Regions from separate parts of the Streptomyces sp. W1SF4 genome, predicted to be linked through region 3. Evidence: riboswitches for the same ligand, from Rfam matches in the RefSeq annotation. Region 3 holds a riboswitch; each other region holds the start of a gene.
The links. A riboswitch is a leader RNA that binds a small molecule or an ion and turns the genes downstream of it on or off. The one in region 3 is predicted to bind thiamine pyrophosphate.
Positions count from the first base shown of each region.

Region 1 (10,187 bases), 3.3 Mb from region 3:
CCTGCCGCCCTCCTTCCTGAAGCTGGACCCGCCCGACCACGACCGGCTGCGCCGGATGACGAACCGCCCGTTCGGGCCGCCGCACTCGCCGCGCCGCGTCGAGCAGATGCGCGGTGAGCTGGGCGGCATCGTCAAGGGCCTGATCGACGCGATCGCCAAGGAGGGCGACCCCTCGCGGATCGACCTGGTCGAGGAGTTCTCGTACCCCTTCCCGGTCACGGTGATCTGCCGGCTGCTGGGCGTCCCGCCCGAGGACGAGGCGCGCTTCCACGTCTGGGCCGACACCCTCGCCGCGAGCCTGGACCCCGATCCGGGCGCCGACCCCGCCGAGCGCGCGGACAAGACGAAGGGCGCCCGGATGGAGCTCGGCATGTACCTGGCCGGGCTGATCGAGGAGCGGCGCAAGAACCCCACCGGGGACATGCTGTCGGAGCTGGCGACCGCGCAGGGGCCGGACGGCACCATGACCACCATGGAGGTGCTGAGCACGGCGGCGCTGCTGCTGATCGCGGGGCACGAGACCACCGTCAACCTGATCACGAACGGCATGCTCACCCTGCTGCGGCATCCGGAGCACCTGGCCCGGCTGCGCGCCGAGCCGGACCTGGGCGTGCCGATCGTGGAGGAACTGCTGCGCTACGAGCCGCCCGTGCAGCTGCTGCCGCAGCGCAGCACCCTCTCCGACATCGAGGTGGCGGGGGTGACCATCCCCAAGGGCTCCTCGCTCTGGCTGATCCTGGCCTCCGGCAACCGCGACCCGAAGCGGTTCCCGGACCCGGACCGGTTCGACCCGGACCGCCAGGACGTCCAGCACCTGGGCCTCGGCAGCGGCATCCACAGCTGCTTCGGCGCGCCGCTGGCCCGGCTGGAGGCGGCACTGGCGCTGAGCGAGCTGGCCCGCAGGCTGGAGAACCCCCGGCTGCTGGAGGACCCGCCGCCCTACCGGCAGAACGCGGTCCTGCGCGGCCCCCGCCACCTGCCGATCGCCGTCGACGGGATCCGGGACTAGAACCCCCGGGGACTGGGCAGGTCAGGAGGCCTCCGGGAGGACGACGACCTGCGACGGGCTGAACGCCACCGCGACCCGGTCCCCGACGGCCGGCGCGGTGGCCAGCTCGCACTCGGCCTCCAGTACGGGCCCCGACGCGGGCCTCAGCCGCAGGGCCACGTGCGTGCCGCGGAAGGTCCGGGACTCCACCACGCAGCCCAGGCCCGCCTCGCACAGCACCACCCCGGCGGGGCGGACGAGCAGCCGCCGCTCCCCCTCGGGCGTGCCGGCCGGGACCGGCACCCTGCCCCACGCGGTCGCGGCGGCGGTACCGGCCACCGTGCCCGGGACCACGTTCTCGAAGCCGAGGAAGCGGGCCACGAACTCCGACGCGGGCCGCTGCCACACCTCCAGCGGCGTCCCGGCCTGCGCGATCCGCCCGTCCCGCATCACCACCACCCGGTCGGCCAGCGCGAAGGCCTCGCCCTGGTCGTGGGTGACGGCCAGGACGGTGGTGCCCAGCCGGGAGAACAGCCCCTGGAGCTCGACCACCAGCCGCTCGCGCAGCCCCCGGTCCAACTGGCCGAGCGGCTCGTCCAGCATCAGCAGCCGGGGCGAGGGGGCCAGTGCCCGGGCGAGGGCCACCCGCTGCTGTTCCCCGCCGGAGAGCGAGGAGACGGCGCGGCCCTGGGCCCCCGGGAGCCCGACCAGCTCCAGCAGCTCCTCGACCCGGGCCCCGGACGAGCCCTTCGGGCCGCCCTGCACGCGCAGGCCGAAGGAGACGTTCCCGCCGACGTCCCGGTGCGGGAACAGCTGGTGGTCCTGGAACATCAGGCCCACCCCGCGCCGGTGCACCGGTACGCCGGCCTGGTCGGCCCCGCCGAGCAGCACCCGCCCCGCGGACACCTGCTGGAGGCCGGCCACCACCCGCAGCAGGGTGGACTTGCCGCTGCCGCTGGGGCCCAGCACGCACACGGTCTCGTGTTCGGCCACCTCCAGGTCGACCGCGTCCACGACCACCCGGTCGCCGAAGCGGACCGTCACCCCTTCGAGCCGGAGCAGGGTCATCAGAACTCTCCCGAGGTCTTGTCGGGTCGCAGTCGCTCCAGCACCAGCAGGGACACCGCGCACACCAGCATCAGAATCGTGCTCAGGGCCATCGCCTGCCCGTAGTTCATCTCCCCGGCCCGCCCCAGCAGCCGCGCTACGGCCACCGGCAGCGTCGGGTGGTCGGGCCGGGCGATGAAGACGGTCGCGCCGAACTCGCCCAGCGAGACCGCGAAGGCGAACCCGGCCGCGATCAGCAGGGCCCGCCGCACCAGCGGCAGGTCCACCTCCCGCCAGGCCCGCAGCGGCGAGGCACCGAGCACGGCGGCCGCCTCCCGCAGCCGGGCGTCGACGGCCCGCAGGACCGGCAGCATGGTCCGTACGACGAACGGCACCCCGACCAGCGCCTGCGCGAGCGGCACCAGGATCCACGAGGTCCGCAGGTCCAGCGGCGGCTCGTCCAGGGTGATCAGGAACCCGAAGCCCACCGTCACGGCCGACACCCCGAGCGGCAGCATCAGCAGCGCGTCGAAGCCGCGCACGAAGCGGCCTCCGCGCCGCGTCAGGGCCGCGGCGGCGAGCCCCCCGACCGCCACGGCGATGGCGGTGGCGGCCAGGGCGTACTGGAGGGAGTTCCAGACGGCTTCCAGCGGCGGCACCAGAAACGTTCCGCCGCCCGAGCCCGCGTCCTGCAGCGCCCGGTAGAAGCCGAGGCCGTACCCGCCCGGGGCATCGAAGGACCGCTCCACCAGCACCGCCAGCGGCGCCACCACCAGCAGCGCCACCGACACCAGTACCCCGCCCAGCAGCCCCCGCTGCGCCCAGCCGCGCGGCGGCCGCGCGGTGCGCGCGGGGTCGACGAGCCGCAGTGCGGTCTCCCGCCGGCGCACGGTCCACGCGTGCACCGCGAGGACGGCGGCGATGGCCGCGAACTGCACCATCGTCAGGACGGCGGCGGTCGGCAGGTCCAGCAGCTGCGCCGTCTGCCGGTAGACCTCCACCTCCAGGGTGGCGTACGCCGGCCCGCCCAGGATCTGCACGACGCCGAAGGAGCTGAACGTGAACAGGAACACCATCAGCGAGGCCGCGGCCACCGCCGGCCCCAGCGCGGGCAGCACCACCCGCCGCCACGCCGCGAACCGCCCGGCGCCCAGCACCCGCGCGGCCTCCTCCTGGCGCGGGTCCAGCTGCGCCCAGAGCCCGCCGACGGTCCGCACCACGACGGCGTAGTTGAAGAAGACGTGGGCGAGCAGGATCGCCCACACGGTGGTGTCCAGCCGGACGCCCCCCAGCTCGTCGAGCAGCCCGCCCCGCCCGACCAGCGCCAGGAAGGCACTGCCGACGACCACGGTCGGCAGCACGAAGGGAACGGTGACCAGCGCGCGCAGCAGCCGCTTGCCGGGGAACTCCAGGCGCGCGAAGACGTAGGCGCCGGGCAGTGCGAGGAGCAGGGTGAGGGCGGTGGAGGCGAGCGCCTGCCAGGTGGTGAACCACAGCACGCCGCCGATGTCGGGCCGGGCGAGGACCTCGCCGATCCGGCCGAACTGCCAGCCCTCGTCCGTCTTGAGCCCGCGGCCGACGATCGCGGCGACGGGGTAGGCGAAGAACAGTCCGAAGAAGGCGAGCGGCACGGCCATCAGAGCGAGCCTGACGGCCGTGGCGCGCCCGCCCTCCGCGGGAGGGCGCTCTACTTCACGACGAGCGAGGACCACGTCTTGACCCACTGCTCACGGTTCTTGGCGATGGCCTCCGGAGCGACGTTCTCCGGCTTGTCGACCACGACGCCGTGCTTCGTGAACAGGTCGGGCAGCTTCGCGTCCTTGACCACCGGGTTCACGAACATCTGGAGCGGCATGTCCTCCTGGAACTTCTTGGAGACCAGGAAGTCGATGAGGGCCTTGCCGCCCTCCTCGTTCTTCGCGCCCTTGAGCAGGCCCGCGAACTCCACCTGGCGGAAGCAGGTGCCGGTGGCCACGCCCGTGGGCGCCTCGGCCGGCTGCGGCTCGCCGTAGAGGACCTCGACCGGCGGGCTGGAGGCGTAGGAGACGACCAGCGGGCGGTCGCCCTTGGCCTTCTTGCCGCCGGCGGAGCCGGAGAAGCGCTCGTTGTAGGCCTGCTCCCAGCCGTCGACGACCTCGACGCCGTTGGCCTTGAGCTTGCTCCAGTAGTCCTTCCAGCCCTCCTCGCCGTACTTGCCGACGGAGGCGAGGAGGAAGCCGAGTCCGGGCGAGGAGGTCGCGGCGTTCTCGGTGACCAGCAGGTTCTTGTACTCCGGCTTGACGAGGTCGTCCAGGGTCTGCGGCGGGGCTGTCTTCTTGTCGGCGAAGTACGCCTTGTCGTAGTTGACGCAGATGTCGCCGGAGTCGACGGGGGTGACGCGGTGCTGCTTGTCGAGCACGAACTCGGGCTTCACCGTGTCCAGGCCCTTGGCCTGGTAGGGGGTGAAGACGCCGTTGTCGAGGGCGCGCGAGAGCAGGGTGTTGTCGACGCCGAAGAAGACGTCGCCGCGCGGGGAGCCCTTGGTGAGGATCTCCTGGTTGAGGGCGGCGCCGGCGTCGCCGGACTTCAGCACCTTGACGGTGTAGCCGCTCTGCTGCTCGAACTCCTTGAGGACCGCATCGGTCACGTTGAAGGAGTCGTGGGAGACGAGCGTGACCGTCTTGGACTTCGGGGCGTCGCTCGCGCCCGCGGACGTGTCCTTGGCGTCGCCGCCGCCGCAGGCGCTGAGCGTGGTCACGCCGAGCGCGGCCGCGAGCGCCGCGCCCGCGATCTTCTTGGTGGTGCTCACTGGTGATTCCTCCTGGGATGACCAGGAGAAGACGCGGCCCCGCCCGGCGCTCTGCGGGAGCGGACGCCGGGCAGGGCGCAACAGCTTGAGTGGTGACCGAACTTCCTACCCCGAATGACCGGGGCGAGGTTCAGAGGGTCTGCGGATGACGGATACCGCACTCTCAGCGCTGTGGCGCTCCCCTGTCGGAATATGCAATTGGTTCGGCCACAGGGTACCCCTGCGGCCGATTCACGCCGACCCCTGTCCGGAACGCGGTCGGAATCTAGCGTTCCGAGGCGGCGAGCTGGCCGCACGCGCCGTCGATCTCCTGGCCGCGGGTGTCCCGCACGGTCACGGGCACGCCGTGGCGGGCGATGGCCTCGACGAAGGCCTTCTCGTCCTCGGGGCGCGAGGCCGTCCACTTGGAGCCCGGCGTCGGGTTCAGCGGGATCAGGTTCACGTGCACGCGCTTGCCCTTGAGCAGGCGGCCGAGCAGGTCGCCGCGCCAGGCCTGGTCGTTGATGTCGCGGATCAGGGCGTACTCGATGGAGATCCGGCGGCCGGACTTCTCCGCGTACTCCCAGGCCGCGTCGAGGACCTCGCGGACCTTCCAGCGGGTGTTCACGGGGACGAGGGTGTCGCGCAGCTCGTCGTCCGGGGCGTGCAGGGAGACCGCGAGGCGGCACTTGAAGCCCTCGTCGGCGAACCGCAGCATCGCCGGGACCAGGCCGACGGTGGAGACGGTGATGCCGCGCTGCGACAGGCCCAGGCCGTCGGGCTCCGGGTCGGTGAGGCGGCGGATGGCACCGACGACGCGCTTGTAGTTGGCGAGCGGCTCACCCATGCCCATGAAGACGATGTTGGAGAGCCGGGCCGGGCCGCCGGGGACCTCGCCGTCGCGCAGGGCGCGCATGCCGTCGACGATCTGGTGCACGATCTCGGCGGTGGAGAGGTTGCGGTCCAGGCCCGCCTGGCCGGTGGCGCAGAACGGGCAGTTCATGCCGCAGCCGGCCTGCGAGGAGATGCACATCGTGACCCGGTCCGGGTAGCGCATCAGCACGGACTCGACGAGCGTGCCGTCGTGCAGCTTCCACAGGGTCTTGCGGGTGGTGTCGTTGTCGCAGCTGATGTGCCGCACGACGTTCATGAGCTCCGGCAGCAGCTCCTGCTGGAGCTTCTCGCGCGAGGCGGCGGGGATGTCGGTCCACTCGGCCGGGTCGTGCGCGTAGCGGGCGAAGTAGTGCTGGGAGAGCTGCTTGGCCCGGAAGGGCTTCTCGCCGATCGCGGCCACCGCCTCGCGGCGCTCGGCCGGCGTGAGGTCGGCGAGGTGCCGCGGGGGCTTCTTCGCTCCGCGGGGCGCGACGAAGGTGAGCTCGCCCGGAACGGGACGGGGGGCCATGCTGTACTCCTCGGTACGACGGGGTGGGGGTCACCCCGCGCGTGCAGGGCCGGTCCGCGGCGACTCGGCCGCCGGACGGAAAAGGCGCGCCACGTGCACGTGGCGCGCCCTCCAGGATAACCCGGCCCGGCCCGGTCAGCCGGTGCCGACGAACGCCGCCAGCAGCAGCCAGACCACCGGAGCGGTCGGCAGCAGCGAGTCCAGCCGGTCCATGATGCCTCCGTGGCCCGGGAGCAGCGTGCCCATGTCCTTGATGCCCAGGTCACGCTTGATCATCGACTCGCCGAGGTCGCCCAGGGTGGCGGAGACCGCCACGGCGAGGCCCAGTACCAGGCCCTGCCACCAGGCGCCGTCGTCGATGAGGAACTCCATGCACAGCGCGCCGGCCCCCATCGCGAAGGCCACCGCTCCGAAGAGCCCCTCGCGGGTCTTGCCGGGGCTGATGCGCGGGGCCAGCTTGGTCTTGCCGAAGCGCCAGCCGACCGCGTACGCCCCGGTGTCGCTGACCACGGTCAGCAGCAGGAAGGTCACCACCCGCTGAGGGCCGTCGTCGGGGGTCAGCAGCATCGCGACGAACGTGGCCAGGAAGGGCACGTAGAACGCCGCGAAGACGCCGGCCGTGACGTCCTTGAGGTAGTCCTCGGGGGGCTCGGTCATCCGCCACACGAGGACGGCCAGCGCGGTGAGCGCCATCGCCACCCAGGCGCCCTCGGCCCCGCGGACGTACCCGGCGATGATCATCGCCGCGCCGCCGACCGCGAGCGGGACCAGCGGGGCCTTGATGCCCTTCTTCTCCTGGAGCCGGGAGGTGAGCTCCCACAGGCCGACCACGACCGCGACGACGATGACGCCGACGAAGACGGCCTTGACGATGAACAGCGAAGCGAAGATCACCGCACCGAGGCCGACGCCGACCCCTATGGCGGCACGCAGATCCCGCCCCGCGCGCTTCTTCTGCGGCGGGGGCGAGGCGTCCTGCGGGGCCTGCGGAGGCGGAGGCGGGGGGCTGGGCATGGGCTCCTGCAACGGCGTCTCGGCGCGGAACGGGGGGCCGCCGACGAAGGCGGCCCCCCGATCGCGTGCTTCCCGGTCGTCGAAGGCACGGCCGGCGGCATCGGGCACGATGGGCATGGGCGCAGTCTGCGGGCCCACCAGCGCATCGTATGCGGGACCCGCCGGAACCGGCTCAGCGGCCCAGGGAGAGTCGTTCATCAGACCTCGAGGAGCTCGGCTTCCTTGTGCTTGAGCAGCTCGTCCACCTGCGCGACGTACTTCGCGGTGGTGTCATCGAGCTCCTTCTCGGCGCGGCGCACCTCGTCCTCGCCGGCCTCCTTGTCCTTGATCAGCTTGTCGAGGGCGTCCTTGGCCTTGCGGCGCACGGAGCGGATGGAGACCCGGGAGTCCTCGGCCTTGGTCTTGGCGACCTTGATGAACTCCTTGCGGCGGTCCTGCGTCAGCTCCGGGAAGGTCACCCGGATGATGCGGCCGTCGTTGCTCGGGTTGACACCGAGGTCGGAGTCGCGGATCGCCTGCTCGATGTTGCGCAGCGCGGAGGCGTCGAACGGCGTCACGATCGCCATGCGCGGCTCGGGCACGGCGAAGGAGGCGAGCTGGTTGATGGGCGTGATGGCGCCGTAGTAGTCCGCCACGATCTTGTTGAACATCGCCGGGTGCGCACGGCCGGTGCGGATCGCGGCGAAGTCTTCCTTGGCGACGACGACGGCCTTCTCCATCTTCTCCTCGGCCTCGAGGAGGATTTCTTCGATCACCACGTGCTCCTGCATGTCAGATTTGGATGGTTCAGGCGGGCGCGGGCGGTCCGGGCCGCCCGGACCGGACCCCTGCGGGTCCGGCTCGGTGGGCTCAGGCCCGGGTGCCCTGGTCGCTTACGAGCGTGCCGATCTTCTCACCCTTGACGGCGCGGGCGATATTGCCTTCGGCCAGCAGCTCGAAGACCAGGATCGGCAGCTGGTTGTCGCGGCACAGCGTGATGGCCGTGGCGTCGGCGACCTTGAGGTCCCGGGACAGCACCTCGCTGTACTCCAGCGCGTCGAACTTCACCGCGTCCGGATTGGTCTTCGGGTCGGAGTCGTAGACCCCGTCGACACCGTTCTTGCCCATGAGGAGGGCTTCGGCGTCGATCTCCAGGGCACGCTGGGCGGCCGTGGTGTCGGTGGAGAAGTAGGGCATGCCCATGCCCGCGCCGAAGATGACGACGCGGCCCTTCTCCAGGTGGCGCACGGCGCGCAGCGGGATGTACGGCTCCGCGACCTGCCCCATGGTGATGGCGGTCTGGACCCGGCTGTCGATGCCCTCCTTCTCCAGGAAGTCCTGGAGGGCGAGGCAGTTCATGACGGTTCCGAGCATGCCCATGTAGTCGGACCGGGCCCGGTCCATGCCGCGCTGCTGAAGCTCCGCGCCGCGGAAGAAGTTGCCGCCGCCGATGACGACCGCGATCTCGGCCCCGTCGCGGACCACGGCCGCGATCTCGCGGGCGATGGCGTGCACGACGTCGGGGTCGACACCCAGTCCGCCGCCGCCGGAGAAGGCTTCGCCGGACAGCTTCAGCATGAAGCGGCGACCCTTCTTCTCGTGGTCGCTCTTGTCGTCGGATGCGGTGTGGGGGTCCACGCCCTGATTCATGGAGATCTCCTCGTGCACATACGAAGAAGGCCATTGCCGGTGGGTCCTCGCGGTTCCCTCTGCGGCAATGGCCTCCTCGTCAGATCTGCGGTCGTCCTGCGCGAGCGCGGACGACTGCTTCAGACCCTATCGGGGTCCGGTGTCCGTCGTGTACGGACGGACTCAGATGCCGACCTTGATGCGGGCGAAGCGCTTCAGGGTGACACCGGCCTCGTCCAGAACCTTCTGGACGGACTTCTTGTTGTCCAGCGCGTACGGCTGGCCGAGCAGCGTGGCGTCCTTGAAGAAGCCGTTGACGCGACCCTCGACGATCTTGGCGATCGCGGCCTCGGGCTTGCCCTCGGCGCGGGTGGTCTCCTCGGCGACGCGGCGCTCGGACTCGACGACCTCGGCCGGGACGTCCTCGGCGGTCAGGTACTTCGGCGAGAACGCGGCGATGTGCTGGGCGATGCCCTTGGCCAGGTCGGCGTCGGCCTTGTCCAGCTCGACCAGGACACCGATCTGCGGGGGCAGGTCGGGCATGGTGCGGTGCATGTAGGAGGCCACGAAGGCACCCTGGTACGCGGCGAAGCGGTCCAGGACGATCTTCTCGCCGAGGTTGGCGTTGGCCTCGTCCACGAACGCCTGGACGGTCTTGCCGGCCTCGATCTCGGACGCCAGCAGCGCCTCGATGTCCGCCGGCTTGGTGGCGGCCACGTGGGCGGCGAGCTGGTCGGCGACGGCCAGGAACTTCGGGCTCTTGGCGACGAAGTCCGTCTCGCACTTGAGCTCGACGAGCACGCCGGAGGTGGCGTCCTCGGAGATCAGGGAGGTGACGGCACCGTTCTCGGCGGAACGGCCCTCGCGCTTGGCGACACCCTTCAGGCCCTTGATACGCAGGGCCTCGACGGCCTTGTCGACGTCGCCGTCGGACTCGACGAGGGCCTTCTTGCAGTCCATCATGCCGGCGCCGGTGAGCTCGCGGAGCTTCTTGACGTCAGCGGCGGTGTAGTTCGCCATGAGTCTGTGATTCTCTCTCGAAGTCGTAGATCTACGGGTGAACGGCGGAGGAGCGCGCTCGTGGCGCGGCTCCCCCGCCGTCATCGTCCGTGCTGTGAGTGCCCGGCGGGTGAACGCCGGGCGCTCTCAGTGGGTCAGGCCTGCTCGGCGTCCGCGGCCGGGGCCTCGGCCTCGGCCTCGGCGGCCGGAGCCTCGGCAGCCGGGGCCTCGGCGGCGGGGGCCTCGGCGTCAGCCTTCTTCTCACCCTCGAGCAGGTCGCGCTCCCACTCGGCGAGCGGCTCGGCGGCGGCCTTCTCGCCCGGCTTCGAGTCGCCGGTCGCGGCGCCGGAGCGGGCGATGAG
Region 1 is NZ_CP034350.1:5,487,579-5,497,765, reverse strand. It holds gene D1J60_RS25920 (cytochrome P450) at 1-1,009, shown strand, start outside; gene D1J60_RS25915 (ABC transporter ATP-binding protein) at 1,031-2,056, opposite strand; gene D1J60_RS25910 (iron ABC transporter permease) at 2,056-3,672, opposite strand; gene D1J60_RS25905 (thiamine ABC transporter substrate-binding protein) at 3,723-4,823, opposite strand; TPP riboswitch at 4,908-5,017, opposite strand; gene rlmN (23S rRNA (adenine(2503)-C(2))-methyltransferase RlmN) at 5,089-6,204, opposite strand; gene D1J60_RS25895 (phosphatidate cytidylyltransferase) at 6,340-7,416, opposite strand; gene frr (ribosome recycling factor) at 7,416-7,973, opposite strand; gene pyrH (UMP kinase) at 8,068-8,847, opposite strand; gene tsf (translation elongation factor Ts) at 9,010-9,846, opposite strand; gene rpsB (30S ribosomal protein S2) at 9,981-10,187, opposite strand, start outside.
Region 1: it holds a riboswitch for thiamine pyrophosphate, as region 3 does, so the genes downstream of both, D1J60_RS25905 (thiamine ABC transporter substrate-binding protein) here and thiO (glycine oxidase ThiO) in region 3, are expected to answer to the same signal.

Region 2 (10,187 bases), 1.7 Mb from region 3:
GCTTTGCCTTCGGTTCACAATCCCGGTGTCCCGACCCTGATCGGTTCGGTGCAGCGGGCGTTGCGGCTCCTCGAAGCGGCGGGGTCCCACAGCGGGGGAGCCCCGGCCAAACAGCTGGCGCGCGAAGCCGGGCTCCCGCTCCCCACTGCGTACCACCTGCTGCGCACCCTGACGCACGAGGGTTATCTGCGACGCGAGGGCGGGGTGTTCGTACTCGGCGCCGCGGCCGGCCGGCTGGCGGGCGGCGGACTTCAGCAGAAACGTCGCAGCATGATCCTCGACTCGCTCGCGCACTTCCGCGACGCGGTGGGGGCCCCCGTCTACTTCGCGGTCTACCGCGAGGGTGAGATCGAGGTCGTGGGCGTCTCGGACACCCCGGCCAACCCGGCCTGCCAGGAGTGGGCCGACTTCCGCGCGACCGGCCACGCCCACGCCATCGGCCAGTGCCTGCTGGGCCAGCTCGACGAGAAGACGCGCAGGGACTACTACGACCGGCACCCGGTCGAGAGCATCACGCCCTACACGGTCCGGGACATGCACGCCCTGGAGCAGCGGATCGGCTCTCTGGAACGGATGCAGCCGGTTACGGAGCGTCAGGAGTACGCCCTCGGGACGGTGTGCGCGGCCATCCCCATCACGGCCGGCGATGCCGCCGCGACCATGGCGGTTTCCCTTCCTGTGCACCAACAAGACCGGTTGCTCTATGTGGTCGATCGGCTACGGAGTGAAGTAGGCGCGCTGTTGAGTACCCTCTCCTTCTCTATCAGTATCTGAAAACTCACTCCTTGTGATCTGCTGGCGCTTCCACCACCCTTGTCAAGACGGCCCTGGGGGATCATTCCTGGCCACTTCCACTACAGCGGGGTAGGCAATGCGCGAGTCGGTACAGGCAGAGGTCATGATGAGCTTCCTCGTTTCCGAGGAGCTCGCGTTCCGGATCCCGGTGGAGCTGCGGTACGAGGCCCGTGACCCGTACGCGGTACGCCTGACCTTCCACCTTCCCGGAGACGCGCCCGTGACCTGGGCGTTCGGCCGGGAGCTGCTTCTCGACGGCATCAACAAGCCGAGCGGTGACGGCGACGTGCACATCGCGCCCACCGATCCGGACGAACTGTCCGACGTCCACATCCGGCTCCAGGTCGGGGGCGAGCGGGCCCTGTTCCGGGCCGGCGCGGGCCCGCTCGTCGCGTTCCTCGACCGGACCGACCGGCTTGTTCCGCTCGGTCAGGAGCGCAACCTCGGTGACTTCGAGGAGAGCCTCGACCAGGCGCTCGGCAAGATCCTCGCCGAGTCGCAGCACGACGAGCGCAAGGCGGGCTGAGGCGGGGGCCGGGAGGTCCCGGCCCCCGCCCCGTCCGTCAGCGCTTGCGCCGGCGCCGTCCCCGGCCGCCGCGGGCCGGCGCGGCCGGACCGGCCGCCGGGCTTCCGGACGCTCCGGCCCCGGGTTCCGGCCGGTCGGCGGAGACCACCAGCGCCGCGAGCGCCGTGGTGACCGGCACCGAGGCCACGAGCCCGATGGAGCCCACGAGGGTCCGTACGATCTCCTCCGCGACCAGCTCGCTGTTGGCCACCGTGCCCATGCTGCTGTTGGCGATCGAGAACAGCAGCAGGAGCGGCAGGGCTGCGCCGGCGTACGCCAGCACGAGGGTGTTCACCACCGAGGCGATGTGGTCACGGCCGATCCGGATGGCGGCCCGGTACAGGGCGCGCGGACCCATGGCCGGGTCCGCCTGGTGGAGTTCCCAGACGGCCGAGGTCTGAGTGACCGTCACGTCGTCGAGCACGCCAAGGGATCCGATGATCACGCCTGCCAGCAGCAAGCCACTCATGTCGATGTTCGGGTAGAGCCCGTGGATCAGCCCGGTGTTGTCGTCCGTGTTGCCGCTGAGGAACGCCTGGCTGATGAACTGCGAGCCCAGCAGCCCGATCAGCAGGAGCGAGACCAGCGTGCCGAGGACGGCGACCGAGGTCCGCGCCGTCAGCCCGTGGCACATGTACAGCGCGATCAGCATGATCGCGCTGGCGCCGATGATCGCGACGAGCAGCGGGTTCGATCCCTGCAGGATCGCAGGGAGGATGAAGAGCGTCAGGACGCCGAAGCTGACGCCGAGTGCGATGAGGGCGAAGAGACCGCGCATCCGGCCCACCACGACGACCGCGACGGCGAAGATGCCGGCCAGCAGTGCCAGCGGGAACTTCCGGTTCAGGTCGATCACCGAGTACTGGAGGTCCCGGGGCGCGTCCGGCGCGTACGCCACCACCACCTCCTGGCCCTTCTCCAACTGCCGGGGCGCGCCGGGCTGGACGATCTCGAAGAAGGCCCGGCCCTGATCCGGTCCGGTGGTCACCTCGACGGTGGCCTTCTTGCACTCGCCGGTCTGGGCGGCCTGCGCCTCACGGCCCTCGGGGGTGGAGGTGTCGCCCGTGGGAGGGACCTGGGAGGCGTTCACCGATTTGCAGTCGACGTTCGCGAGGGCGACGACCTTGCCCTGTTGGGTCTGGCGGTCGAAGCCCACCCCGGTCCGTTCGTGCGCGGGGGCGCCGCCGGGCCAGAGCAGGGCCATGCCGACGAAGACGGCGGCGGCGAACGGGATCAGTACGGCGGCGATCACCTTCCGCAGGTGCTTGGAGACCGGGGCAGCCGGCCCGTGGCCGTGGCTGTGTCCGTGTCCGTGGCCGTGGGAATGCCCGTGCGCGGAGTCCGCGGCATCCCCGCGGGACGCATGTTCGTGGCCGGTGTGGCCCGTGGGCTCGGTGGGCGTGGGGGGAGGCTGCGGCGAGGACGTCACCGGCAGATCATCGCAAGAGATGAGGGGGCCCACTGTTCAGCACGCCACACCCGACGCTAACGTGGGGGCTACTTTGCACAACGCGGGAGCTCGGAGCACCGGGCTGAGAGGGCGCTGATCACCGTACGCGCATGAGAATGCGTACGGGAGGAGGCTGCGTCGACCGCCGAACCTGTTACCGGGTAATGCCGGCGTAGGGAGATTAGGTCTCATGACCATTCAGGACGCACGCACGCCTGCCGTCAGCCAGAACGCCGACGGCCAGACCGAGCGCCAGCCGGGCTGGCACAAGGGCTACGTGGCGGGCTCCCGCCCCGACATCCGGGTGCCGGTCCGCCAGGTCCACCTCACCAACGGCAAGGACGTGACGCTCTACGACACGTCCGGTCCGTACACCGACCCGCAGATCGAGACCGACGTCCGCCGCGGCCTCGCGCCGCTGCGCGAGAACTGGATCATCGGCCGTGGCGACACGGAGGAGTACGCGGGACGCCCCGTCCGCCCCGAGGACGACGGCATCAAGCACACCTCGCCGCGCGGGGGTCTCAAGAACCTCGACGCGGTCTTCCCGGGCCGCCCGCGCCAGCCCCGCCGGGGCCGTGGCGGCGCCGCCGTCACCCAGCTCGCGTACGCCCGCCGGGGCGAGGTCACCCCGGAGATGGAGTACGTCGCGATCCGCGAGAACGTCTCCCCCGAGGTCGTCCGCGAGGAGATCGCCGCAGGCCGCGCGGTGCTTCCGGCCAACGTGAACCACCCGGAGATCGAGCCGATGATCATCGGCAAGAAGTTCCTGGTCAAGGTCAACGCCAACATCGGCAACTCCGCCGTCACCTCCTCGATCGAGGAGGAGGTGGAGAAGATGACCTGGGCGACCCGCTGGGGCGCCGACACGGTCATGGACCTCTCCACCGGCCGCAACATCCACACCACCCGCGAGTGGGTGCTGCGCAACTCCCCCGTCCCGATCGGCACCGTGCCGCTGTACCAGGCCCTGGAGAAGGTCGACGGCAAGGCCGAGGACCTGACCTGGGAGATCTACAAGGACACGGTCATCGAGCAGGCCGAGCAGGGCGTCGACTACATGACGGTCCACGCCGGCGTACTGCTGCCGTACGTGCCGCTGACCGCCCGTCGCAAGACCGGCATCGTCTCCCGCGGTGGTTCGATCATGGCCGCCTGGTGCCTCGCGCACCACAAGGAGAACTTCCTCTACACGAACTTCGAGGAGCTGTGCGACATCCTCGCGACGTACGACGTCACGTACTCGCTGGGTGACGGCCTGCGGCCGGGCTCCATCGCGGACGCCAACGACGCGGCGCAGTTCGCGGAGCTGAAGACGCTGGGCGAGCTGAACACCATCGCCAAGCGGCACAACGTCCAGACGATGATCGAGGGCCCGGGCCACGTCCCGATGCACAAGATCAAGGAGAACATCGACCTCCAGCAGGAGATCTGCGAGGAGGCGCCGTTCTACACGCTCGGCCCGCTGACCACCGACGTCGCGCCCGCGTACGACCACATCACCTCGGGCATCGGCGCCGCGATGATCGCCTGGTGGGGCACCGCGATGCTCTGCTACGTGACGCCCAAGGAGCACCTGGGCCTGCCCAACCGGGACGACGTGAAGACCGGCGTCATCACCTACAAGATCTCCGCGCACGCGGCGGACCTGGCCAAGGGCCACCCGGGCGCCCAGGAGTGGGACGACGCCCTGTCGGACGCGCGGTTCGAGTTCCGCTGGGAGGACCAGTTCAACCTGGCCCTGGACCCGGACACGGCCCGTGAGTTCCACGACGAGACCCTCCCGGCCGAGCCGGCCAAGACCGCGCACTTCTGCTCCATGTGCGGTCCGAAGTTCTGCTCCATGAAGATCTCGCAGGACATCCGCCGTGAGCACGGCGGTGACCTGAAGGCCGATGAGATCGAGGCGGGCATGGCGGAGAAGTCCGCCGAGTTCGCGGCCTCGGGCAACAGGGTCTACCTGCCGCTGGCCGACTGACGGGTGCACAGGGGGTCGGCCGACGGTATTCCGGGGGGAGTCGTCGGCCGGCCTTCGCCGTTCCCGGCCGAGCCCGTGGCGGCGGATGTTTCACGTGAAACACGGCCGGCCGGGCAGCGGTGGCCGGGGTCCTGCTCGGGGACCCACTCCGGTCCTACTCGGGGTCCTGGTCCGGTCCGCCGAAGTCCGGGCTGGTGAAGTCCGGCGAGCTGAAGCCGGGTCGGGAGCCCGGGGAGTTCGGGCCCGGGCTGGTGAAGTCCGGGCGCGTGTAGCCCAGGCTGGGGATCCGCCCGGCCCCCGGCGTGCGAGGCACCGGGTAGCCCGGTCCGGCGGTCGGGTCCGCCAGGGCGTCACGCAGGAAGGGCACGATGCCCCGCTCCAGCAACGCGTTCCGCCAGGCCTCCCGGGCACGGGAGAGTTCGTCGGGTATCGGCACGCTCTCTTCCGCCGTGACCTCCGTGGAGCTGTTGCGCAGGGCCGTCACGAGCAGCCCGACCACCGCGAACAGCAGGGCGGCCACGGTGAGCCCGCCGAAGAGCCAGCCCGCCGTCAGCATGGTCTCGGCGAAGGCAGGGACCGGGTCGATCATCTTGAGGCAGTACCCCACCAGCAGGAAGATCAGCATGGCGGTGCCCGCCAGGACCGGTGCGAGGACGCCGACCACGGCGCTCACACCGGCCCCGTCGTCCTGGTCCTCGCCGCCGTCCTCGGCGTTCGTCCCGAAGACCGAGAGGGCCCCGTCGCGCAGCTCCTCCCGCACCTTCACGTAGTGGTCGTACTCGGCGGCCGCCGCGGCGGTCAGGAGTGTGATGGCGGCCAGGGCCATGGTGCGCAGTTGTTCGGCGTTCAGCCGTTCGCCCAGGGTGGCGAGTTCGGGTCGTTCGTCCGCGGTGCGCAGTGCCTCGTCGAGGAGCCGGTCGAACTCCGGTCGGTCTTCGGTGAGCAGGTGCGGAGCGCTGGTCATGTGCATCCCCCGATGCCCCGTACATGCCGGTATGCCCGCGTAGATACGGGGCTCCGGCACAAACGGAGGAGAGCCTGCTACGGATAGAGCGATGGTAGAGCGCCCCTGCCACGCGGTGACAGGGGCTTTGCTGAAATACCCCGCTCCGAGAACGCTCAGTCGCGCAGAGGTAGTTGAACGACGAGCAGCTTGCCCGCCATCGTCACTCCGCCGTCCATCGCGATGGCCAGCCCGTCGGCGTACACGTGGGGCCCGTCCACGGCCTCCGGGCCGTGGGATTCGTCGCCGTCCTCGGTGCCCACCTCGCCGAGCAGGTACGGGATGGGGCTGTGGCCGTGGACGACGCGGCCGCCGCCGTAGGTGGCCAGGAGTTCCCGTACGGCCTGGGGGCCGGTCTCCTCGTCGCGGAAGGCGAACCGCTTGGTGAACTTGCGGAAGAGGTCCCAGGTGATGTCGGCGTCGTTGCGGTTGAGAAGCTCGTGGATGGTGTCGTTGACGTCCTCGATGGAGTCGCCGTAGTCCAGGTACGCGGTGGTGTCCGAGTGCAGCAGCAGGTGGCCGTCCTGCAGCGTCGCCGCGTCGAGGCGGGACATCCACTGGAGGTGCACGTCCTCCAGGCGCTCCATGTCGGTGCGCTGGCCGCCGTTGAGCAGCCAGGCGGCCTGGAAGGTGGCGGTGCCGGCGCCGGAGGACACGGGGGTGTCGCCGAAGCGCTTGGCGCCGATCAGGAGCAGTTCGTGGTTGCCCATCAGGGCCTTGCAGTAGCCGCCGGCGGCGGCGGCCTCGGCGGAGAGCCGCATGACGAGGTCGATGACGCCGATGCCGTCGGGGCCGCGGTCGGTGAAGTCGCCGAGGAACCAGAGCCGGGCGTTGCCGGCGGACCAGCGGCATTCGGCGTCGATGAGGTGCTGGGCCTGGAGTTCCCGGATGAGCTCGTCCAGGTAGCCGTGCACGTCGCCCACGACGTAGAGCGGGCCGGGGCCGGAGCCGGGGTTCTCCTGGGGGACGTACTGGACCTGCACGGTGTCCCCGGGGCCGCCGGCCGAGCCGCGGACGATGATGGGCAGGTCGCGCTGCGTGGGCGTGTAGCCGTCGTCACCGGCGTCGTCGTACTCGCCGTCGCCCGCCGTGCGCTGCTGCGGGACGGCCTCCGGGCCCGGGTGGGCGGGAGGAGCCGCGGCGGGCCCGTCGGGAGCGTAGGCGGGCCGCGGGGGCACCGGGGTGCTCTCGTCGTAGTACGCGGGGTACTCGCCGTACACGGGGGGCTCGCCGGGCAGTGCGGCGGCCGCGGTGTACGGCGCGGGTTCGACGACCGGCACCCGGAAGTCCCGCAGCGTGTCCGTCCGCATCGCGGGTCCCTGACCGGCCCCCTGAGTCATCGACCCCTCCACCACCGTCGCGCTGCCGTACACCTGCGGACCCTGCTCACCTCCGGGGTGGAGGGTCCGTGATGTCGTGCGCCCATCATAGGAATGCGGCTCGCGCTCTGTGACGCACCAGGGGTGGTGAATCCTTGCCGGAACCTCTCCTTCCTGCCCTTTTGTTCCGGTTTCGGCGTTGTGGAAATCCTCGGCGGGGCCATCGGCCCCGCCCCTGTGACGGTGTGGCGGTCAGTCCTGGGCCGGCGAGCGCGGCGGGCTGACGGTCGTGCGGGGTGTCCTGCGCTGCGAGGAGGTGCGGATGATCAGCTCGGTCGGCACGACCTGTTCGACGGGGCGTCCGGTGTCCACTCCCTCGATCGCGTCGATCAGCAGCTGTACGACGGCGGTGCCGATGCGGCGGGGCTTGAGGGAGAGCGTGGTGATGGGCGGTTCGGTGTTGGCGTAGACGGTGGACTCGCTGCAGCAGACGAGGAGCAGGTCCTCGGGGACCCGCAGCCCGTAGCGCCGGGCGGCGGCGAGGAGGTCGGTGCCGTTGGGGTCGAAGAGGCCGTACACGGCGTCCGGCCGGTCGGGGCGGGCGAGGAGCCGGTCGGCGGCGACGGCGCCGGCGCACGGGTCGTGGGCGGGGTAGGACTCGTAGACCGGGTCCTGGCCGACGCGCTCGCACCAGTTGAGGTACGCCGTCGTGGAGAGCCGGGTGTAGGTGTCGGTGGTGGTGCCGGTCAGCAGCCCGATGCGGCGGGCTCCGGCGGCGGCGAGGTGGTCGAGGAGGCCCAGCACGGCGGCCTCGTGGTCGTTGTCCACCCAGGCGGTGACGGGCAGGGTGCCCGCCGGCCGGCCGTCGGAGACCACGGGCAGTCCCTGGCGGACCAGTTCGCTGACGACCGGGTCGTGGTCGGAGGGGTCGATGACGACGGTGCCGTCGAGGGCCACGTTGGACCAGACGTCGTGTCGTGAGGTGGCGGGCAGGATGACGAGGGCGTAGCCGCGGGCGAGCGCGGCGGAGGTGGCGGCCCGTGCCATCTCGGCGAAGTACGCGAATTCGGTGAAGGTGAAAGGTTCATCCCCGTACGTCGTCACGGTCAGGCCGATGAGGCCCGACTTGCCGGTACGGAGGGTGCGGGCCGCGGCGGAGGGGCGGTACCCCAGCCGGTCGGCGACCTCGCGGACGTGGCGGCGGGTGGCGTCCGGCAGCCTCCCCTTGCCATTGAGCGCGTCGGAGACGGTTGTGATGGACACGCCCGCCGCGGCGGCCACGTCCCTGATGCCGGCCCGGCCCTGTCGGCCGCCGACCCGCCGGGTGGTCTCGGTCCGGCTCACCTGGTGCTTCCCTGCTGCTGTCATGGCGAGCCGATAGTAGGGCGCGGAGGGCAGGGTGGTTCGGGTGCATATGCACGCGTTGACAGGCACGATTCTGCATGGTTCGCCACCCCCAATGACCTTGGAATTGAAGGTATTTGTCGTCCTGGTCTGAGAGTGAGGCTTGTCGACGGGTACGAACATGCCAAAACGGAGCCGCCTCCGGCCGCCCTCAACTCACCTGCACGAGGGACGCGCGCCACGGCGCAGGCCATCGGCGCACGCATATATGCGCGCGCTCCCCCTGTGTTCCTGGCGCCCGCCATTCTCGTATCGGCGGAATCCTCATAAGGTGAGCAGTATTGAGTCGACGGAGACGTCGACGGGACGGTCGAGGAGGACCTGCGGTGAGCGAGAAGAGCCCGAAGCTGCGCGCCGAGCTGGACGGCATCCCCACCTACAAGCCCGGCAAGCCCGCCGCCGCGGGCGGGGCCGTCGCGTTCAAGCTGTCCTCGAACGAGAACCCGTACCCGCCGCTCCCGGGGGTCCTGGAGAGCGCCGTGGCCGCGGCCGGCCGGTTCAACCGCTACCCGGACATGGCGTGCACCGGCCTGGTGAACGAGCTGGCGGAGCGTTTCGGCGTGCCGGTCGAGCACATCGCCACGGGCACCGGCTCGGTGGGTGTGGCCCAGTCGCTGATCCAGTCCACGGCCGGCCCGGGCGACGAGGTCATCTACGCCTGGCGCTCCTTCGAGGCGTACCCGATCATCACCCAGATCTCCGGCGCGACCTCGGTGCAGGTGCCGCTGACCGACGGTGACGTGCACGACCTGGACGCGATGGCCGCCGCGATCACCGACCGGACCCGCCTGATCTTCGTCTGCAACCCCAACAACCCCACCGGCACCGCCGTGCGCCGCGCCGAGCTGGAGCGGTTCCTGGACCGGGTTCCCTCGGACGTCCTGGTGGTGCTGGACGAGGCCTACCGGGAGTTCGTGCGCGACACCGACGTCCCGGACGGCATCGAGCTCTACCGCGACCGCCCGAACGTGGCCGTGCTGCGCACGTTCTCCAAGGCGTACGGGCTGGCCGGCCTGCGCGTCGGCTTCGCAGTGGCACACGAGCCGGTGGCCGCGGCGCTGCGCAAGACGGCCGTGCCCTTCGGCGTGAGCCAGCTCGCCCAGGACGCGGCGGTCGCCTCGCTGCGGGCCGAGGACGAGCTGATGGGCCGGGTCGGGGCGCTGGTGTGCGAGCGCAACCGGGTCCACGAGACGCTGCTCGCGCAGGGCTGGACGGTTCCGGACACCCAGGCCAACTTCGTGTGGATGCGGCTGGGGGAGCGCACCGCCGACTTCGCGGCGGCCTGCGAGAAGGCCGGTGTGGTGGTCCGGCCCTTCGCGGGCGAGGGCCTGCGGGTCACGATCGGTGAGACCGAGGCGAACGACCTCTTCCTGCACACGGCGGAGGCGTTCTTCAAGGAGCTGTAGGCAAGGCCGTGGGCGCGGAGCCGTAGGCAGGGAGCCGCGGCCGCGTGCCGCAGCCGGGAGCTGGGGTCAGACCAGTTCCACGCGGATGGGGTCGCCGTCGCGGACGGTGGCCAGGAGGCGGGGGTCGCCGTCGAACGAGCCGAGCACGTTGCACGGGCTCGCCAGGCGGCTCTCGCCACCGCGCGAGATGGGCGTGGGGCCGTAGGGCAGGGCGAGTGCGTCGCCCTCGGTCCAGAAGGCGACCGTGCCGGGGTCGACGACCTGCTG
Region 2 is NZ_CP034350.1:3,804,125-3,814,311, forward strand. It holds gene D1J60_RS17740 (helix-turn-helix domain-containing protein) at 4-774, shown strand; gene D1J60_RS17745 (SsgA family sporulation/cell division regulator) at 872-1,321, shown strand; gene D1J60_RS17750 (YibE/F family protein) at 1,359-2,789, opposite strand; TPP riboswitch at 2,862-3,006, shown strand; gene thiC (phosphomethylpyrimidine synthase ThiC) at 3,001-4,788, shown strand; gene D1J60_RS17760 (hypothetical protein) at 4,943-5,758, opposite strand; gene D1J60_RS17765 (metallophosphoesterase) at 5,908-7,146, opposite strand; gene D1J60_RS17770 (LacI family DNA-binding transcriptional regulator) at 7,363-8,478, opposite strand; gene hisC (histidinol-phosphate transaminase) at 8,841-9,920, shown strand; gene D1J60_RS17780 (cyclophilin-like fold protein) at 9,987-10,187, opposite strand, start outside.
Region 2: it holds a riboswitch for thiamine pyrophosphate, as region 3 does, so the genes downstream of both, thiC (phosphomethylpyrimidine synthase ThiC) here and thiO (glycine oxidase ThiO) in region 3, are expected to answer to the same signal.

Region 3 (10,187 bases):
GGCCACTGCCCGCGGGGTACGACGGTCTCGTTGAGGGCGGCGGCCACGCCGGAGGGGGCGCTGGTGAGGGTGGCGACCACCGCGTCGAGGGTGGTGCCGGCCGCGATCTCGCGCGGCTCGCCGTTGACGGAGATGGTCATGCGTAGGACTCCTGACGCGTGGTGGAGAAGCGGCGCGGGGTGAAGGGGCGGGCGATCTCCGGCACGGTGCCGGTGGTCAGCAGCTCCGCCATCACGTCGCCGGTGAGCGGGGTCAGCAGTACGCCGTTGCGGTAGTGGCCGGTGGCCAGGTGCAGGCCGGGGAGGTCGGTGGGGCCGAGCAGGGGCGCGTTGTCGGGGGAGCCGGGGCGCAGGCCGGCCCGGGTCTCGACGAGGGGGAGTTCGGTGATGCCGGGTACCAGCTCGTGGGCGTCGCGCAGGAGTTCGTAGACCCCGCCGGCGGTGACGGTGGTGTCCCAGCCGAGTTCCTCGCTGGTGGCTCCGACGACGAGTTCGCCGTTCTCGCGGGGCACGAGGTAGACGTGGCTGCCGCGGACGACGGCGCGTACCGTCCGGGACAGGAAGGGCGCGTAGGCGGGTGGTACGGCCAGGCGCAGCACCTGTCCCTTGACCGGCCGTACGGGCGGCACCGCTTCGGCGGGTACGCCGGCCAGTCGGCCGCTGAGCGAGCCGGCGGCGAGTACCACCTGGTCGGCGCGGAGCGCGGTGCCGTCGTCGAGGAGGGCTCCGGCGGCCCGGTCGGCGGTGACGGTCAGGCGCTCCGCGCGCGCCCGGTGGATCAGTACGCCCGCCCGTTCGCAGGCGGCCAGCAGGGCGGTGGCGAGGCGGCGGGGGTCGACCTGGTGGTCGCCGTCGACGCGGAGCCCGCCGCGTACGCCGGGGGCGAGCATGGGTTCCAGGCGGCGGCATTCGCGTCCGGTGAGCCACTCGGACTCCAGGCCGCAGCGGCGTTGGAGGGCGTGGAGTTCCCGCAGGTGGAGGCGGTCGTCGGCGTCGAGGGCGACGGCGAGGGTGCCGCAGGCGCGGTAGCCGAGGTCCATGCCGCCGCTGGCTTCGGTGAGCTCGGCGGCGAAGGCGGGGTAGCGGGCGGCGGAGGCGACGTTGAGGCCGAGCAGGGTCTCCTCGCCGTAGTGCAGTTCGGTGACGGCGGCCAGCATGCCGGCGGCGACGCGGGCGGCGCCGCCCCCGGGGTCGGGGTCGGCGAGTGCGGTGCGCAGCCCGTGGCGGGCCGCCCGCCATGCGGTGACCAGGCCGATGATGCCGCCCCCGATGACGAGGACGTCGGATCCCTTGCCGGATCCGTTCCTAGATGAGTGCATGGGCGTCCAGCCCCTCCCTTCGCCGGCATGACCCGGATCAGGTTCGTACGGTCGGAGGCCGGCCAGCCTCCCTCTCAGCCCGGTGCGCCCGGACTCCCGCGATAGGTACGGTGGCCAGACTAACCCCGTGGCCGGAGCCCGGTAAGGCTGCCTCCCCGGTGCCGGGCCCGCGATCTTTCGCCCACTGTTCCTGACGGTGCGTCAGTTCACTAGGGTGGGCCGCGTGAGTGAGCAGACGCAACAGACGAACCCCGGCGTCGTGATCGTGGGCGCCGGCATGGCCGGCGTGCAGACCGCCGTGGCCCTGCGGGAACAGGGCTACGAAGGCCCCGTGACCCTGCTGGGCGCCGAACCCCACCAGCCCTACGACCGGCCCCCGCTCTCCAAGGCGGTGCTCCTCGGGAAGGCTGAGGACTCCGCGTTCGAGGTGGACTTCGAGGACCTGCGCATCGGCCTCCGCCTCGGCGTCGAGGTCACCGGGCTCCGGGCCGGCGCCCGCGAGGTCGACACCGAGGCCGGCCCGGTCCCGTACGAGGTCCTCGTGCTGGCCACCGGAGCCGTGCCGCTGACCCTGCCGGGCACCGAAGGGGTTCCCGGCGTCCACCTGCTGCGCACCCTCGACGACGCCGCCCGGCTGCGCCCGGTGCTGGCCGCCGCCCCCGAGGCGGTCGTGGTCGGGGCGGGCTGGATCGGCGCCGAGTTCGCCACCGCGGCCCGCGAGGCAGGCTGCGCCGTCACGGTGGTGGAAGCGGCGGACCGGGTGCTGGCGGGGGCCCTGCCCGCCGAGGTCGCCGAGCCGATGGCCCGCTGGTACGCCGAGGCCGGCGCCACCCTGCTCACCGGCGCGAGGGTCGCCGGGATCACCGAGGGCCGGGTGCTGCTGGCGGACGGCCGCGAGCTGCCCGCCGGGGCCGTCGTCGTCGGCATCGGCGCCCGGCCCGCCACCGACTGGCTCGCCGGGACCGGGGTCGAGCTCGGCGCCGACGGCTCCGTCACCGCGGACGCGTACCTGCGCACCTCGCTGCCCGGCGTGTACGCGGTCGGCGACTGCTCCTCCTTCCCGTCGGCCCGCTACGGGGCGCGGCTGCTGGTCCACCACTGGGACAACGCCCTCCAGGGCCCCCGGGCCGTCGCGGCGAACGTCCTGGCCGGGGAGCCGGTCCAGGTCTACGACCCGGTGCCGTACTTCTGGTCCGAGCAGTTCGGCCGCTTCGTCCAGTACGCGGGCCACCACGGCGGGGCCGACACCCTGCTGTGGCGCGGCGACCCGGCCGGTGCCGCCTGGTCGGTGTGCTGGCTGCGCGGGGGCGCGCTGGCCGCCGTACTGGCCGTGGGCCGCCCGCGGGACCTCGCGCAGGGCCGGAAGCTGATCGAGACCGGTGCGGCCGTGGACCCCGCCAAGGTCGCGGACCCGGCCGTTCCGCTGAAGTCGGCCCTGGCCTGAGGCCTCCCGCCCCCGGACGGACGGGGTCGGGTACCGGCCGTCCGTCCGAGGTGGCAGGCTTGTCCCCGTGACCGAGATTGACGCAAAGATCGACGCCCTTGTCCCCTCCTGGCTGTACCTCCCCGACATCGCGGAGATGCTCGACATCGAGGTGACCCGGGTCCGCCAGATGGTCAAGGAAGGGCAGCTGATCGCCGTACGGCGGGGCGAGAACCGCGCCCTGCAGGTTCCGGCGCAGTTCATCGACGGCGACAAGGTCGTCAAGGGCCTCGTCGGGCTGCTGACCGTACTGCGAGACGACCGCTTCTCCGACGAGGAGATGCTGGAGTGGCTCTTCACCGAGGACCCCTCCCTGCCCGGCACCCCCGTGCAGGCGCTGCGGGAGAACCGCGGTACGGAGGTGAAGCGCCGCGCCCAGGCGCTCGCCCTCTGACCGGCTGACCCACGGACGCGGCGGGCCGGGTAACCTCGGCCCGCCCGCACACCGTCACCACCAGGGGGGTACTCCCATGCAGCAGCTGTCCGACGCCCGGCTCTACCTGTGCACGGACGCACGCAAGCGGCAGGGAGACCTCCCCGAGTTCCTGGACGCCGTCCTGGCCGGCGGCGTCGACATCGTCCAGCTCCGCGACAAGGGCATGGAGGCGGGCGAGGAGCTCGAACACCTCCGGGTCTTCGCCGAGGCCGCCCGCCGCCACGGCAGGCTCCTCGCCGTCAACGACCGCGCCGACGTCGCGCACGCCATCGGCTCCGACGTCCTGCACCTCGGCCAGGGCGACATCCCCGTCCCCGCCGCCCGCGCCATCCTCGGCGACCGGGTCCTGATCGGCCGCTCCTGCCACGCCGAGTCCGAGGTGGACGCCGCAGTCGCCGAGCCGGGAGTGGACTACTTCTGCACCGGCCCCTGCTGGCCCACCCCCACCAAGCCCGGCCGCCACGCCCCCGGCCTCGACCTGGTCCGGTACACGGCCTCCCTCGCCCAGGACCGCCCCTGGTTCGCCATCGGCGGCATCGACGGCGGCAACCTGGACGAGGTCCTGGACGCCGGCGCCACCCGAGTCGTGGTCGTCCGCGCCATCACCGAGGCCTCCGACCCCGGCGCGGCCGCCGCCGAGCTCGCCAAGCGGGTCCGCGCCCGCCTCGGCTGACGGGGCCGACCGCGAGGGTGTCCAAAAATCTGTCCATCTTGTGGACACCGCTTCGGTGTCCGCCGGGCCGCGTCTAACCTGCCGGTATGGCCCTTGGCACCGCTTCCACCTGGTCGGACCGTGCACACACGGTCCGCGACCTCCTCGCGTCCGGAACCTCGTACTCCTTCGAGTTCTGGGCTCCCAAGACCGAGAAGGGCGAGCGCAACCTCTGGAACGCCCTCCGCCGCATCGAGGCGGTCTCCCCGAGCTTCGTCTCCGTCACCTACGGTGCCGGCGGCTCCACCCGGGGCGGCACCGTCCGCGCCACCCAGCAGATCGCCTCCGACACCACCCTGACGCCCGTCGCGCACCTGACCGCGGTGGACCACTCCGTCGCCGAGCTGCGCCACGTCATCGGCCAGTTCGCCGACGCCGGCATCCGCAACATGCTCGCGCTGCGCGGCGACCCGCCGGGCGACCCCATGGGCCCCTGGGTCCGGCACCCAGAGGGCGTCGACTACGCGGCCGACCTGGTGCGCCTGCTCAAGGAGTCCGGCGACTTCTGCGTCGGCGTCGCCGCCTTTCCCGAGATGCACCCCCGCTCGGAGGACTGGGACACGGACATCCGGCACTTCGTGGACAAGTGCCGCGCCGGTGCGGACTACGCCATCACCCAGATGTTCTTCGATCCCGAGAATTATCTGAGGCTGCGCGACAGCGTCGCCAAGGCGGGCTGTGAAACCCCGATCATCCCCGAGGTCATGCCTGTTGTGGGCATCAAGCAGCTCGACCGGCTGCCGCAACTGAGCACCGCGGTCTTCCCCGACGCGGTCAAAGAACGCATGCTCGCCGTCAAGGACGATCCGGCCGCTGTACGCTCCATTGGCATCGAGTTCGCCACGGAGTTCTGCGCGAGGCTGCTGTCCGAGGGTGTTCCGGGACTGCACTTCATCACGCTGAACAATTCCACGGCGACCCTAGAGATCTACGAGAACCTGGGCCTGCACCAGCGGGCCTGACCGGCCGTCTCCTCTTCCCGCGCGGGCGGCCGTACCGAGAGGGGCCTTGCATGGGAATGACGGTCCTCTACATCGCGTTCGGCATCGTCGCGTTGTGGCTGCTTGCCGAGGTCCTGATGCAGTACAAGGCCCGGCTGCGCTGGCGCCTGCTCGCCTTCACCGGCTTCGTCGGGGTGGTGGCCGGGGTGATATTGCCGTCGGTGCTCGTGATCGCCGTGGGTGCGACCGCGTTCGCCGTCGGCCAGACCCTCGTCACGCTGTCCTTCCGCAAGGGCTTCGTGGCCGGCTGGGCCCTGCGCCGCGGCGGACGGCCCGCACCGGCCCAGGCGCAGAGCAGACGCCGCCGCTCCGGGGGCGCACCGGCCCCGGAGCCCGTGCTGGAGGTCACCGGGCTGGAGTACGCCGACCAGGACGCCGGCCCCGGCGGGGACACAGGCTCCCAGGACCCGGTGTTCACCCCGCAGCCGGTGCCCGAGGAGACCGGCTCGTACGGGATACAGAGCTTCGCCCCCCAGCAGCCGCGGCAGGACCAGCAGCCCGGCGCCGACACCCCCTTCGCCTCGCCGTTCACCACGGCCGAGCAGGACGCCCACCAGTACGCGGCCTACTACGACCAGCAGCAGGGCCAGGGCGGCTACTACCCCGGCGGCGAGCAGCAGGTCTACGCCGCCTACTCGGACCCGTACATCGGCACCGGCGGCGAGGTCTCCCCGGCCCCGCCCTACGACGGCACGGCCTACCCGCCGTACGCGGACCCGGCCCAGCAGCAGTACTCCATGGACACCCCGCCCGGCGGGGTCTGGGTCCCGCAGCAGCGCGCCACCGACGCCGCCCCGCAGCAGCAGCCCTACCCGCAGCAGCCGCAGGAGTACCCGTACCCGTACCCCGGCAACGGCGGCGGGGAGTACGGCGGCCAGTACCGCCACTGAGGGGGCCCGGCGGGCCGGGGCTCACCGCGAGCCCCGGAACTCCGCCCCCTCCACGATCAGCCCGGCCACCAGGGCCCCCGTCATCCCGGCGTGCGCCAGCCCGCCGCCGGGATGCGCCCAGCCGCCCGCGAGGTACAGCCCGGGCAGCGCCGTCGTGTTCGCCGGGTACAGCATCCGGCCGCCGTCACCGGGCAGGGCGGGCGCCGGCACCGAGCCGCCGCACGCGCCCGTGGCCGCCTCCACGTCCTCCGGGGTGCGCACCTCCTGCCACAGCAGCCGCTCGCGCAGCCGGGGGACGGCCCGTGCGGCGAGGTCCAGCAGCTTCTCCGGGTCCGGGACCGGCGCACCGCCCGCGGGGCCGCACACGGCGCTCACGGTGACCGCCTCGTGGTCCGCGTCGGGCCGGGTGGCGGGGTCGTCGGGGCGCAGCACCGTGACCAGCCGGACGCCGGCGGTGCCGGGGGAGTGCACCAGCGTGCGGTGGACGGCGTCCGCCGGGCGGGCGCCGTGCAGGGCCAGCAGCAGGGTCAGCCGCCCGGGCGCCTCGTCGCCCCGGGCCGGTACGCCGCCGCGCGGCCGGGGCACGGAGGCGCCCGGCAGCTGCCTCGGGTCGATGCCGCAGACGACCTGGTCGGCGGCGGCCTCGGTGCCGTCGGCCAGCCGCACCCCGGCCGCCCTGCCGTCGCGGGTCAGCACCGAGCTGACGTCGGCGCCGAAGACGAACTCCACCTTCCGTTCCCGGCAGCGCTCGTACACGGCGGTGGCCAGCTCCCGCATGCCGCCCCGGACGTACCAGCTGCCGAAGGTCTGCTCCATGTAGGGCAGCGCGGCCGCGGCGGCGGGCACGGTGTCGGGGTCCAGCCCGTACGCCAGGACCCGGCCGGCCAGCAGCTCGCCGAGGCCGCCGCCGAGCTCGCGCCGGGCGACCTCGGCCAGCGTGGGCGGACGGCGGCGCAGCAGGCCGCTGCCGCGCAGCGCCGGGTACGGGTCGCGGCCCAGCACCTGCCAGTCGGTGCGCAGGGGCTCCTCCAGCAGGGGGCGGCGGGTCGCGTCCCAGGTGTCGCGGGCCCGGCCCAGCAGGGCGTTCCAGCGGTCGCCCGCGCCCGCGCCGAAGGCCCCGTCGAGGGCGGTGGCCACCCCGCCCCGGGAGGCGCCGGGGAGGGTGACGGCGGTGCCGTCCAGGACGTGCCGGACCGCGGGGTCCAGCTGGACCATGTCGACGCAGTCCTCCAGCGGCCGCTTGCCGGTCTTGACGAACAGGTCGCGGTAGACGGCGGGCAGGTGCAGCAGCCCGGGCCCGGTGTCGAAGGCGAAGCCGTCGCGCTCGTACCGGCCGACGGCACCCCCGTACGTGGTCCCGCGCTCGTACACCGTCACCTGGTGGCCCGCCACGGCCAGCCGGGCCGCCGTCGCCATCGCGCCCATGCCGGCGCCGATCACCGCAATTCTTGCCATGGCGCTGAGCCTATCGAGCGGTTCCTTCCGCTCAGCCGGGCGGTGCCCCGCCGGCGGTCCGGGCGGCGGCGAGGCGTTTCTCCTCGCGGCGCTGGGCCCGCCGCCGGCGGAAGCGTCGGATCCGGCTCCAGAGGAAGACGATCAGGGCCAGGCCGGCCAGCAGCAGTACGGCCGCGATGACCGCGGCCGCCTGCGGGTTGAACATGGCGAAGGTGACGAGGGCGCCCACGCCGAGGTCCTCGGCGGTGCTCAGCACGATGTTGCTGAACGGCTCGGGGGAGGTGTTGACCGCCATCCGGGTGCCGGCCTTGACGAAATGGCTGGCCAGCGCGGTGGAACCGCCGATCGCGCCGGCGGCGAGGTCGGAGAGCGAGCCGCTCTGCCCGGCAAGGAGGGCGCCGATCACCGCTCCGGCGACGGGCCGGATCACGGTGTGGACGGTGTCCCACAGGGAATCCACGTACGGGATCTTGTCCGCCACGGCCTCGCACAGGAACAGCACGGCCGCGGCGATCAGGACGTCGGGGCGCTGGAGCGAGGCGGGGACCTCGTCGGACAGGCCGGTCGCGCCGAACACGCCGAGCAGCAGGACCACGGCATAGGCGTTGATCCCGCTGGCCCAGCCGCTGGTGAAGACCAGGGGGAGGACACTCATCTGATCAGCATGCCGCAGCGCGGGCGACCGGGCGGGTGGAAACGGCAAGGGGACGGCCGCGGTCGCGCGGCCGTCCCCTCCCCGACGGAGTGTGTGCGGGGCTACTGCCCCTGTTCGTCACGGCGGCGCTGCCACCGTTCCTCGATACGGGTCATCATCGACCGACGCTGCCGGTTTCGGCCACGGGCCGAACCGCCGGCACTTCCGGAGACGGGCTGCTCGCCGGGCTTGGGTACCTTGCGCCAACCGGTGACCACGAGGACCGTACAGGCCAGCATGACGAGGAATCCCACCACGCTGATCCAGAGCACTTCCTGCCAGATCACACCAGTCATGAGGAGCGCGATACCCACCACAATGCCTACGACTGCCTGGTAGACCCGTCGCCGGGTGTACGTGCGCAGTCCACTGCCCTCAAGCGCTGTCGCGAACTTGGGGTCTTCGGCGTACAGCGCTCGCTCCATCTGCTCGAGCATTCGCTGCTCGTGCTCCGAGAGCGGCACGGGAGTCCTCCTCATCCGTCGGTCGCGGGGGGTAGCGACCAGGGGTCCCCTTCAGGATAGGCGGGGAATCGCCCCCGTGATACCCGCCCTCTACGCCACATTCTGCAAACCACCGTGCCAGGCAATTCCAGCGAGCCGGACGCGGTGCCGAACGAACGGGTGCTTCGAACGTACCGGCGCCAAGGCGGTCATCGAGGCGCTTATTCCCCAATGAGCAGTCCGCCATGCCGACCGGTGCACCCGATCATACGGGTCGGCGCGCCGGAAAGTAGGGGATCCGTCGGAAGCCCGCTCGAGCAAGCCCGCAGATCAGGAGGGCTTCTCGCCCAGGACGTGCAGCTGCGTGGCCACCGCGTGGAAGGCGGGCAGCTCGGCGGCGGCCTCCTCCAGACGCAGCAGCGCGTCCACCGCGCCGGGCTCGGTGTCGACGAGGACCCCGGGGACGAGGTCGGCGAAGACGCGCACGCCGTGGACGGCGCCGACCTCCAGGCCGGCGTCCCCGACCAGCGCGCTCAGCTGCTCGGCGGTGAAGCGGCGCGGCACCGGGTCGCCGGAGCCCCAGCGCCCGGCCGGGTCGGTGAGGGCGGTGCGGGCCTCGGTGAAGTGCCCGGCGAGCGCCCGCGCCAGCACGGCCCCGCCGACGCCGGCGCCGAGCAGGCTGAGGATGCCGCCGGGGCGCAGGGCGGCGACGGCGTTGGCCACGCCCTCGGCCGGGTCGTCCACGTACTCCAGCACGCCGTGGCAGAGCACCACGTCGTACGCGTCCCGCTCGACGACGTCCAGCAGGCCCTGCGCGTCGCCCTGGACTCCGCGCACCAGGTCGGCGACGCCGGCCTCGGCGACCCGGCGCTCCAGTCCGAACAGGGCGTTCGGGCTGGGGTCGACCACGGTCACGCGGTGGCCCAGGCGGGCCACCGGCACGGCGAACTTGCCGGTGCCGCCGCCGGTGTCCAGCACCTCCAGCGTCTCCCGCCCGGTCGCCTTCACCCGGCGGTCGAGGGCCTCCTTGAGGACCTCCCACACCACGGCGGTGCGGAGGGAGGCGCGGGGGCGGGAAGTGTCCGACACGGCTGATGGCTCCTCGGCGCGAAATGGGGTGGGGCGGTGCGTGCCCCACCCTATTGCCTCGGCCGACCTGCCAGCTCATCCGGCGTTCGGACGCTCCGGGCGCGGTTGCGGCAGGGGCTGCGCCACAGGCTGCAGGGCGAGCATCCGCTCCACCAGCCGCAGGAACATCCCCGCCTCCCGGACGAGGTCGTCCGCGTCCCGGCCGCTCGCCGCGTCCGGTATCCCCGCCTCGGCCCGGGCCCGGCGGGCCGCACCCGAGGCGAACAGCGCGCTCCACTCGGTCAGTTCCGGCGCTATCTCCGGCAGGACCTCCCACGCGCTGCGGATCCGGGGCCGCCGCCGGGGGTTCGCCGGTTCGGGCCGCCCGCGTGCGGCGAGCACGGCCGCGGCGGTGCGCAGCGCCGCCAGGTGGGCCGTGGCGTACCGCTCGTTGGGCCGGGGCAGCAGGGCCGCCTCGGCCAGGCCGCTGCGGGCCTTGGCGAGCAGGTCGAGGGCGGCCGGCGGTGCGGACGCCCTGCGCGGGACGGGGTGGACAGGGGACGGGGACGGTGTGGCCATGACGAACCTCCTGTCGTTGCGTGGTGCTCGGCGTGCTGCCGGTGTCTGTGTTCGTGGATCCATCGTGACGGCCCCCACTGACAATCGCGCTGACCTGCGGGTTCGTCC
Region 3 is NZ_CP034350.1:2,143,382-2,153,568, reverse strand. It holds gene thiS (sulfur carrier protein ThiS) at 1-140, opposite strand, end outside; gene thiO (glycine oxidase ThiO) at 137-1,318, opposite strand; TPP riboswitch at 1,316-1,428, opposite strand; gene D1J60_RS10085 (FAD-dependent oxidoreductase) at 1,596-2,762, shown strand; gene D1J60_RS10080 (Rv2175c family DNA-binding protein) at 2,830-3,195, shown strand; gene thiE (thiamine phosphate synthase) at 3,272-3,910, shown strand; gene metF (methylenetetrahydrofolate reductase [NAD(P)H]) at 3,997-4,911, shown strand; gene D1J60_RS10065 (hypothetical protein) at 4,962-5,840, shown strand; gene D1J60_RS10060 (NAD(P)/FAD-dependent oxidoreductase) at 5,862-7,295, opposite strand; gene D1J60_RS10055 (DUF4126 domain-containing protein) at 7,327-7,950, opposite strand; gene D1J60_RS10050 (DUF3040 domain-containing protein) at 8,052-8,453, opposite strand; gene D1J60_RS10045 (methyltransferase) at 8,763-9,521, opposite strand; gene D1J60_RS10040 (SAV_6107 family HEPN domain-containing protein) at 9,597-10,079, opposite strand.